Regions from separate parts of the Actinoplanes sp. NPDC049598 genome, predicted to be linked through region 2. Evidence: riboswitches for the same ligand, from Rfam matches in the RefSeq annotation. Region 2 holds a riboswitch; each other region holds the start of a gene.
The links. A riboswitch is a leader RNA that binds a small molecule or an ion and turns the genes downstream of it on or off. The one in region 2 is predicted to bind cyclic di-AMP.
Positions count from the first base shown of each region.

Region 1: linked by a shared signal. The riboswitch ahead of AB0J66_RS39610 (NlpC/P60 family protein) and the one ahead of AB0J66_RS30895 (hypothetical protein) in region 2 are both predicted to bind cyclic di-AMP.
Region 3: linked by a shared signal. The riboswitch ahead of AB0J66_RS07925 (transglycosylase family protein) and the one ahead of AB0J66_RS30895 (hypothetical protein) in region 2 are both predicted to bind cyclic di-AMP.

Region 1 is NZ_JBFAOX010000026.1:49,733-52,810, reverse strand. It holds gene AB0J66_RS39615 (PQQ-dependent sugar dehydrogenase) at 1-1,069, shown strand, start outside; gene AB0J66_RS39610 (NlpC/P60 family protein) at 1,136-1,972, opposite strand; cyclic di-AMP (ydaO/yuaA leader) riboswitch at 1,979-2,106, opposite strand; gene AB0J66_RS39605 (VTT domain-containing protein) at 2,484-3,078, shown strand, end outside.
Region 2 is NZ_JBFAOX010000015.1:130,228-133,305, reverse strand. It holds gene AB0J66_RS30905 (ABC transporter ATP-binding protein) at 1-258, shown strand, start outside; gene AB0J66_RS30900 (hypothetical protein) at 283-1,341, opposite strand; cyclic di-AMP (ydaO/yuaA leader) riboswitch at 1,345-1,477, opposite strand; cyclic di-AMP (ydaO/yuaA leader) riboswitch at 1,688-1,821, shown strand; gene AB0J66_RS30895 (hypothetical protein) at 1,828-2,856, shown strand; gene AB0J66_RS30890 (glycoside hydrolase family 65 protein) at 2,921-3,078, opposite strand, start outside.
Region 3 is NZ_JBFAOX010000002.1:436,429-439,506, forward strand. It holds gene AB0J66_RS07920 (hypothetical protein) at 1-774, shown strand, start outside; gene AB0J66_RS07925 (transglycosylase family protein) at 756-1,430, opposite strand; cyclic di-AMP (ydaO/yuaA leader) riboswitch at 1,433-1,589, opposite strand; gene AB0J66_RS07930 (hypothetical protein) at 1,774-2,139, opposite strand; gene AB0J66_RS07935 ((2Fe-2S)-binding protein) at 2,197-2,949, opposite strand; gene AB0J66_RS07940 (LLM class F420-dependent oxidoreductase) at 3,016-3,078, shown strand, end outside.

The sequences.
Region 1 (3,078 bases), on a different contig from region 2:
CCTGACGGAGCTGAGCGTGGTGTCCGAGCAGGTCGCCTCCGGGCTGCGGCGCCCGGTCGCGATCACCGGGCTGCCCGACGGCCGGATGCTGATCGCCGAGAAGGAGGGCACCGTCCGGGCCTACCACCCCGACACCGGTCTGGCCGCCGACCCGGTGCTCGACCTGACCGCCCTGGTCGACACGTCGGACAACGAGCGCGGCCTGCTCGGCATCACGCCGGCGCCCAACTTCGCGCGGACCGGCCTGCTCTACGTGGCGTACACCAGCCGGCCCGCCGGCGCGCTGACCCTGGCCCGCCTGCCCCTCGGCGCCCCGGAGCGGCTGCAGGTGCTGCTCACCCAGGAGCACGCCGAGTACGGCAACCACAACGGCGGGCAGGTGGCGTTCGGCCGCGACGGCTATCTCTACTGGTCCACCGGCGACGGCGGGCACGCCAACGACCCGTTCAAGTCGGGCCAGGACCTCGGCACCCTGCTGGGCAAGATCGTACGGATCGACGTGAACCGCGCCTGCGGCCCGAAGCCCTACTGCGTGCCCGCCGGCAACCCGTTCGTTCGTACGCCGGGCGCCCGGCCCGAGATCTGGCTGTACGGCCTGCGCAACCCGTGGCGGTTCTCGATCGACGTCGACAATTCCCTGTGGATCGGCGACGTCGGCCAGGGCCTGGTCGAGGAGATCAACCACATCCGCCCGTGGCAGGGCGGGGCGAACCTCGGCTGGTCCTGCAAGGAGGGCACCCCGATCTTCGACCAGGAGCAGTGCCGGCCCGGCGTGCAGTACGTCGACCCGGTCTTCGAGTACCCGCACTACATGACCGAAAGCTGCTCGGTCACCGGTGGCGTGGTCTACCGGGGCTCCCGGACCCCCAAGGCGCGGGGCACCTACATCGCGAGCGACTATTGCTCGACCCTCGCCTTCGCCGTGCGCCCCAGGCCCGGCGGCGGCTACGAGTCCGCCACCATCGGCAACTTCCCGACCCAGCCGACCGCCTTCGGCGTCGACGTGCAGGGCGAGCTGTACGTGCTGAGCGACTACCCCGGGTGGCTGAGCCGGGTGCGTTTCGAGTGAGCTTGCGGCCGGGCCGGGAGGCGGTACAACGCCGTACGCCTCCCGGCCCGGTCCGCCGCTCCGGGGTCAGGCGAGCCGGCGGACGACGTAGTTGGAGCTGAAGATCTTCCGCTTGCTGACCCGCGCGCCACTGTGCGGCGAGTCGTAGATGTAGCCGTTACCGGCGTAGATGGCGGCGTGGTAGCCGTACGAACCCCGGCGCGAGATCAGCAGATCACCGGGCTTCTTGGCCGACTTGCTGACGCCACGGCCGTACCGCTGCTGCGAATGCGCCTTGTGCGGCAGCTTGACACCGACCGACTTGCGGTAGACGTACATCGTGAAGCCGGAGCAGTCGAACCGGTGCGGTCCGGCCGCGCCGTAGAGGTAGAGCGCGCCGACGTGCCGACGCGCCTCGGCCAGGATCTTGGCCCCCTTCCCGGACGACGGCCTGATCACGGTGACCTTGATCTTCCGGCCGACGTGCGCGGCGAAGACGGCGTTGCCGGTGTAGGAGGTGCGGAAGTATCCCGTCACCTTCGGCGCGGCCGAGAAGCTGACCGTTCCCTTGCTGGTCAACCGCTTTGCGAACCAGGTGTGCCACTTGCCGTTCCGGTACGCCTGCAGGCGTACCACCCCCGAGGTGATCGCCGCGCCGGTGGCGGGGTTGCGGTAGGTCGCGGTGATCCGCACCGACTTGCCGGCGGTCAACGACCGGGCGCTGTACGTGGTCCGGATGGAGACCTTCTTCTTGGCCGCGGCGGCTTTCGTCGCGGAGACGTGCGCCGTGGGGGCCGGGCCCGCCGCGGCGACCGCGCCCGGAGTGCCGACCAGCTGGCCGGCGCCGAGGCAGAGACCCAGGGACAGTGCGATGGTGCCGGTGCCGACGGACATGCGGCGCCGGCCCGAACTGTGTTCGTGCACGGTGGAAACATCCTTCCGGCACGCCTGCGAGGTTAGCTGTCGGGTTCGGGCGGGAAGGTTGCCCGGCCGCCGGGGGCGGCTTCACCCCAAGGCCCTCGCCACGCCGCCCGCACCGGGTGCGGTGGCGCCGAAGAGCCGATGGTGGTTCCCCCGTCCCTGCCCCGTATGCCTTCGCGGTGGTGGTGTCGCTCATGGTCGCGACGACCGACCGGGGTAGGGCTCGGCGTGAGCCGGTTCGTCGCGAGCCGGCCCGCTCTGCGGTCGGCCCCATCTTGCTACACCAATTCCGCCGCTCCCTCCGAGCAGCAAAGACTACCCAAAGTAGTTGGCACATTGCTGAGTGCCCGGTTTCTTGCAGTTGAAATGACAAGCAGTTATTGATCTGCTACAAGAGGTGTAAGTCGACCAGTGAAAAAGGCCACACAATTCTCGGTCGAGGGATAGGCCCGGCGAGGCTGGTAACACCTACAAAGTGTAGGTTTTTACTTTCCGGAAGAGGCGACGCCATCTGATGACCGCAGCCCTCGGCCCCTCGTTCCTGAACCCGGAACACCTGATCTCCACCTTCGGCCTTCTCGGCATCCTGGCGCTCGTCTTCGCCGAGTCGGGCCTGCTGATCGGTTTCTTTCTGCCCGGCGACTCGCTTTTGTTCACCGCCGGGCTTCTGGTGGCCGACGGGACGTACCTCAAGCAGCCCTTGTGGCTGATGTGCCTGCTGGTGTCGATGGCGGCGGTGGCCGGGGACCAATTCGGTTATCTCTTCGGCCGCCGCTTCGGGCCGTCGCTGTTCCGGCGGCCGGACTCGCGGCTGTTCAAACGCGAGAATCTGACCCGGGCCAGTGGATTCTTCGAGAAGTACGGCGCCCGGTCCGTCGTTCTCGCCCGTTTCGTTCCGATCGTGCGGACCTTCACGCCCATCGTGGCCGGAGCCGGCCACATGAAATACCGCACCTTCCTGCTTTTCAACGTCATCGGCGGCACGCTGTGGGGCTGCGGGGTGACGATTCTCGGCTATTTCCTCGGGCAGATCGCGTTCGTGAAGTCGAACATCGAACTCATCCTCGCCGGCATCGTCGCCGTGTCGGTCATTCCGGTCGGCATCGAGC
Region 2 (3,078 bases):
ATCGCCGCCGCCAAGAAGCACGACGTGCTGCTGATCGACGAGGCGCTGGCAACCGGTGACGCCAAGTTCCGCAAGCGCAGCGAGCAGCGGGTGCGCGACCTGCGCGAGGAGGCCGGCACGGTCTTCCTGGTCAGCCACAGCGAGCAGTCGATCCGGGACACGTGCGAGCGCAGCATCTGGCTCGAGTCGGGCGTGATCCGCGCCGACGGCCCGACCGAGGACGTCCTGAAGGAGTACGAGACCTACGTCCGCAAGTAAAGGTCTCGCACTCCCCCGGCTCAGCTAGCGCATCGAGAGATGCACGTGGTTGGTGTGGTCGCTGGAAGGGTCGCCGTTTCCGCGGGTGTACGCCTTCCAGCCACTGCTCGGCAGCCAGATCCGCTCGAACCAGATCACGTAGAGCACGCCGAGCCGGTCCGAGTTGTTGATGAAGTAATTCGCGAGATTGGTGCCGTACGTCTTGCTGGCACCCGTGGCGACGCCGCCGAAGCCGTTCTTGTCGGCGGCGAAGTCGCAGGCCTTGCCCTTGGGATGCTCACCGCTGTTCTGCTCGCGGAAGCAGGCCACGAAGCGGGTGAAGCCGTCGGCCTGGGCCTGCTTGAGGGCGTTGAGCGTGCGCGGGCTCAGGCAGCCACTGGTGGTCGGGTCCTTCTCGGTGCAGCCCTCGGACGGCAGTGAGCCGTCCGAGTCGCGGGGCGCCGCTCCCGCCTTCTTCTTGCTGGAGCTGCTGGGGGCGTTGTCGCTCGGCTGCGGGGCGTCCTCGCCGGTCTTGTCCTCGCCGCCGGTGTTGGCCGCCTTGAGGGCGCTCTCGGCCTGCACCTTGCGCTTGGCCATCAGCGCGACCTGCTTCTGCTCGTTGCGCACCTCGGTGTCGATGGCCACCTTGGCCGCCTGCTGGGCGTCCCGGGTGGTCTTGAGCGCCGCGACCGCCGTGTTCTCCTTGACCGCGATCGTCTCCAGGGTCTCGGCCCGGTCGAGGAAGCCCTCAGACGAGCCGGCCGCGAGCAGCGCGCTCATCGGGCCGAGGCGCCCGGTGCGGTACGACTGCTGGATGATGTCGTCCAACGCCGCCTGACGCGGGCCGATCTGCTGGTCGAGCTCCTTGAGCTTGGCCGCGAGCTCGGCCTGGCGCTTGCGTGAGCGGTCCAGCGCCTCCTTGGCCTCGACGAAGCCCTTGGAGGCGGCCTCGAGCTGCTGGATCAGGGTCTTGGGAGCGCCCTCGCCGTCGTCGCCGGTGTCGCCCGGCGCGGCCGAGGCCGGGGAGGCCAGCGCGAGGCCGGAGAGCGCGACGAGCAGCGCCAGGGTGGCTGCTAATCGTCGCCGGACAGTCTTGTGCCGCACACCTGTTCCTTCCGTCGGCCGCCGACCGAGTTAGCTGACGGGTTCGGGACGGAAGTGATCCCTACCGCGGATGCGGATTCACCCCGGAAAGATTGGTTCCCCGGCTCGTTCGGAAACGATTAGGCGGCGATCCCCGGGGGGTGGGGATCGGCACCGACCATACCGAAGACATCGAACGATCGACAGTTATCGCACGCGACGCAATTGAATGGCGACACACCGTGACTGCAATTACGGAATGTTACAAGTGGACTACGCGAATACTGTTTCGCGAGGCCTGAAGGGCGGCCCGTTGTCGGGTAAACTCGCCGTCGGCCCGCCCAACCAGGCACCGCCCCCGAGGTGCCGGCGGCCACCGCCCAATCGCCGCGAGGCGAGCCGGGGAACCAGGTCAGTGTGGGGTGAGTCCGCGTCAAGCGGTAGGGATCGCTTCCGTCCCGAACCCGTCAGCTAACCCGGTCGGCGGTTTACTCGGAAGGAACCTGCATGACCGTACGACCCCGCCGGTGGCTGATGCTTGCCCTGGCGCCGATCGTCTCTGTCGCTTTCCTGGCCTCGCCCATATCTCCGGCTTACGCCGAGCCCGGCGACGGGACCTCCGCGACCCCGGACGAGTCGGCCGGCAAGGAGAACCAGACCCTCGACGAGTTGATCGAGTCCTCGAACCGCCGGTTCGTCCAGGCCAAGGGCGCCGTGGCCAAGTCGACGGCCGCGCAGAAGGCCCTCGCCACCAAGATCAAGACGGCCGAGGCCCGGCGCAACGAGCTGATCCCCGAGGTCAACGCGATCGCCAACCAGCAGTACCGGTTCGGCCAGCTCAACGCGGCCAGCTTCCTGCTCAGCAGCAAGGGCTCGGACGACTTCCTGCGCCGGGCCATGTCGCTCGAGGAGATCAACACCGAGCACGACCGGAAGCTCGGCGAGCTCAACAAGGCGATCGACGAGGTCACGAAGTCCAAGGTGGCGCTGGACGCCGAGGTCAAGAAGCAGCAGACCAACCTGGTCGCGATGCAGAAGCAGAAGGAAGCGGCCAGCCAGGCCCTCAACCTGGTCGGCGGCGAGGGCCTCACCCAGGGCCACGTGCTCGCCAAATCTCCCGTCGCCAAGGCCGCGCCCCGCAATTCCGACGGCGGTTTCTCGCCCGAGTCGTGCACGGTGAAGGACCCGACGACCAGCGGCTGCATCACCGCCCGGACCTTGAACATGTACAAAGAGGTCAAGAAAGCGGGCTTCGACAGATTCGTGGGCTGTCACCGTGACGGCGGGCCGTTCGAGCATCCGAAGGGCCGGGCCTGCGACTGGTCATTGCAGGACAGCGGTTTCGCGGTCGCGCACAACGCGGACATGAAGGAGTACGGGAACAACCTGATGGCGTTCCTGGTCCGCAACGCGGACCGGCTCGGCATCTATTACGTGATCTGGTACAAGCAGATCTGGTTCCCCTCCGAGGGCGAGTGGAGGGCGTACCACGGGCCGAGTGACCACACCGACCACGTGCACGTCTCGATGCTCTGATCCGCCACTCAAACGTGAAACGGCCCCCGGTTCGCACCGGGGGCCGTTTTCGTCATTCGGTGAATCAGGCGGTCGCGCGGCGCACCGGAGCACGGCCGGCCGGCTGGGCCGGCGCCGGGCCGACCTGCGACGGGGCCGGGTTGGGCACGGTCACCGGCTTGACCTGGGTGACCTCGACCTCCTTGCCGTGGTGCAGCAGCACGAGCCGAGCCGAGCCGCCGC
Region 3 (3,078 bases), on a different contig from region 2:
GCGGAGATGCTTGTTTCCTCACCGGCGCCGGCCATCTGGGCCACGCTGATGCTGCTCACCCTGCCGGCCCTGCTCCTGCTGGGCAGCCCGCAGGCGATGCGCCACCCGCGCAAGGCGGCCCAGGAGACCGTGGCCGTGCTGCGGGCCCGGAGCGCTTTCAAGAACCGCCAGGCCGAGGAGGCCGCCCAGGCGGCGCAGTTCGCCTCCGAGATCCAGGTGGCGGCCGAGCGCGCCGCGGCGAGCGCCGGCCGCTGGCAGGAGGTCTGGGAGCAGGCCGCCCAGGCGGTCAACGTCGCCTACGACGCCTGGCTGGAGGCGGACGCCCGGGTGCGCCGGGCCGCCGCGGGCGCCGTCTGGGGCACGCCCTGGTCGGCCCGGACCTGCGCGGAGTACGCGGACCGGGAGAGCTTCCTGCACCGGGCCGTCGAGGCCGCCGTCGGCCGCGGGGAGCTGCCCGCCTCGGCCCTGGCCGACGCGATGGCCGAGCGCAACGGCTGGGACGCCCGGCTCCACCAGGTCGAGCAGGAGCTGGTGATCGCCCGGGCCTCGGCCGCGTGGCTGCGTCAGCGGTACGAGCTGGCCACGGCCGCCGAGTCGGCCGCCTGGCACGATGTCTCGCTCGCCCGCAGCACCGCGAGCAGCCTGCGCGACGAGGCGCAGGCGGCCGCGATGCTGGCGGCGGCCTCGGCCCCGGTGCGGAAGAGCACCGAGGTCCGGGCGAGCCGCCGGGTGGTTCTCGCTGCGGGGAGCCTTGCTCAGATCGCGATGCGCTGACCCGGGAAGATCAGGTTCGGGTCGTCGATGATGCTCTTGTTGAGCTCGGCGAGCCGCTCCCAGCCGCCGTCGATCTGGTAGCGGTTGGCGATCTTGGCCAGGGTGTCGCCGGCGCGGACGATGTAGAAGTCGCCGGTCGTCTTCGTGGTGCTCCGGGGCGCGGCGGTCGTCGACTTGTGGGTCGTGGACGACTTGTGCGTCGTCGCCGACTTGTGCGTCGCCGACTTCTTGCTGGTCGTCGACTTCTTGGCGGTGGAGGACGACTTCTTCTCCGAGGCGCCGCCGGTGTTGGTGCCCTTGTAGCTCTTCGACGAGCCGGCCTTCTTGCCGCAGACCGGCCAGGCGCCGATGCCCTGACCGTCGAGGACCTTCTCGGCGATCGCGATCTGCTCGCCCCGGCTCGCCTTGTTGGCGGTGCTGGCGTACTTGCCGCCGCCGTAGGCCTTCCAGGTGCTCTTGGTGAACTGCAGGCCGCCGTAGAAGCCGTTGCCGGTGTTGATGCTCCAGTTGCCGCCGGACTCGCACTGGGCGACGGCGTCCCAGTTGACGCTGCCCGCGGCCTGGGCCGGCTGGGCCGCGCCGAAGAGGGCGAACGCTCCGGCCACGCCGGCGGTGGTGAGGCCGAGCGCGACGGTGTGCTTACGGTTTTGTGCCATGGAAGAACAACCTCCACGCCTACGAGGTGAGCTGTCGGGTTCGGGCTGAGGTGCCCGGCCGCGCGAGGCGGCTTCACCCCGAGGCACGCGCGGTGGCGTGCCGGAGAACGTTTGGGTCCCCCGCTCCATGCCTGAGTTGAATTCCGTCGGGCGGCGGCAGGACTCGGCGTTCCGCCCGCGGTGCCCACGATCGTGGGACCGGCCGACCGTAACCACGCCGATCGACCCTCGGCAAAGCCACGAAGGGCGATCGTGACGTTGTTCTCAGTGCGCCCGGCCGGGGAATGCGCCCGGTTCTGCCCCGTTTTGCCGTGATCACCGATCAAGGCTGCGACCAGGCCGATCAGTCCGGCGTTACCAGGCCCTGGAGCCCGACGACAACGGCGATGATGCCGAAGACGGCCAGCAGCAGCCCTCGCCCGAACGGCGCCTCCGCGGTCTTGCGGCCCGTCAGCCGGTCCCACAGCAGGGCGACCCCGACCGCGATGCCGACCACCTCGAAGTGGAAGACGTGCGGCCCGTCGAAGAGGTGGACCAGCAGGTAGTAACCGCCGGCGACCAGGGCCACGACGCCGACCACCCAGCCCCACGGCGCGACCCGGTCGGCGAACGTGCCGAACCCGCCGCCGACGCGCGGAATCTGCCGCAGCAGGGCCGCGGCGAGCAGCAAACCGCCGAGAATGTTCGCGAGATCCAGCAACAGCGCCATCAGCATGCCTCCCGGTTACCCATACGGGAGCGCTCCCATGTCGGGTTCAACGCTTCATCACTTCCAATACGAGCAGTCGGCGCAGAACCGCTGATGCGGGATCGTGAAGGCCAGGCAGCAGGTCCGGCGGCGCACCCGCTCGGTGTTCCAGTCGACCAGGTGGGCCACGTCGAGCATGCGCAGCACCTGGCCGGTCGTCTCCCCCGGCGGCGCGCCCGCCACCGTCGAGGCGCGCTGGGCCGCGTGGGCGATACCCGCCGACAGCGAGCCCAGAAGCAGGCGGCGGCTGACCCGGGCCGCGCCCTGGACCGCGTCCAGCAGCGGCGTGACGTGCTCGTCGAGCAGGGTCCGGCGCAGGGTGGCCAGCAAGGCGGCCTCGTCGCTGACCACGGAGACCCGCGGCTCGCCGCGGCCGGCCAGCGGGTCGTCCGGCAGCACCGAGACCGGGATGTCCTCCCGCAGGCCGAGCCGCGCCGGGGCGTACCGGTCGTCGAACCGCACCAGAACCTGGGCCGTCGTGAGATGCGGCACCCGGCGCGCGGCCACCCAGCCGAAGACGGCGGGCACCCCCAGCCAGTAGGAGTACGCCTTCCAGATCAGCGCCGCCGACACGTGCGGTTGCGCGGCCCGCCAGCGCCGGCGGCCCGCCTCGAGCAGCACCTCGACGCCGTCCCCCGCGAAATCACCGGCCGGGATCCAGCCATCGAGATCCGTCACCAGCAGATCGGCCGCGAGCCCCGGCACCCGGGTACTGGAGCCGTACCCACCCGCGATCGCGGCAAGAATCGGCGCGTCCACGAGATCTCCCACCGCTCAGGTATACCCGCCGCGCCCCTGCGGTATCCGACGCTCCGCAGTGGACGCTAGTTTGACCAGGTGAAGATCGGCGTCAACCTCCCGCAGACCACCACATACGACCTAGCGCACGACGTCACCGCG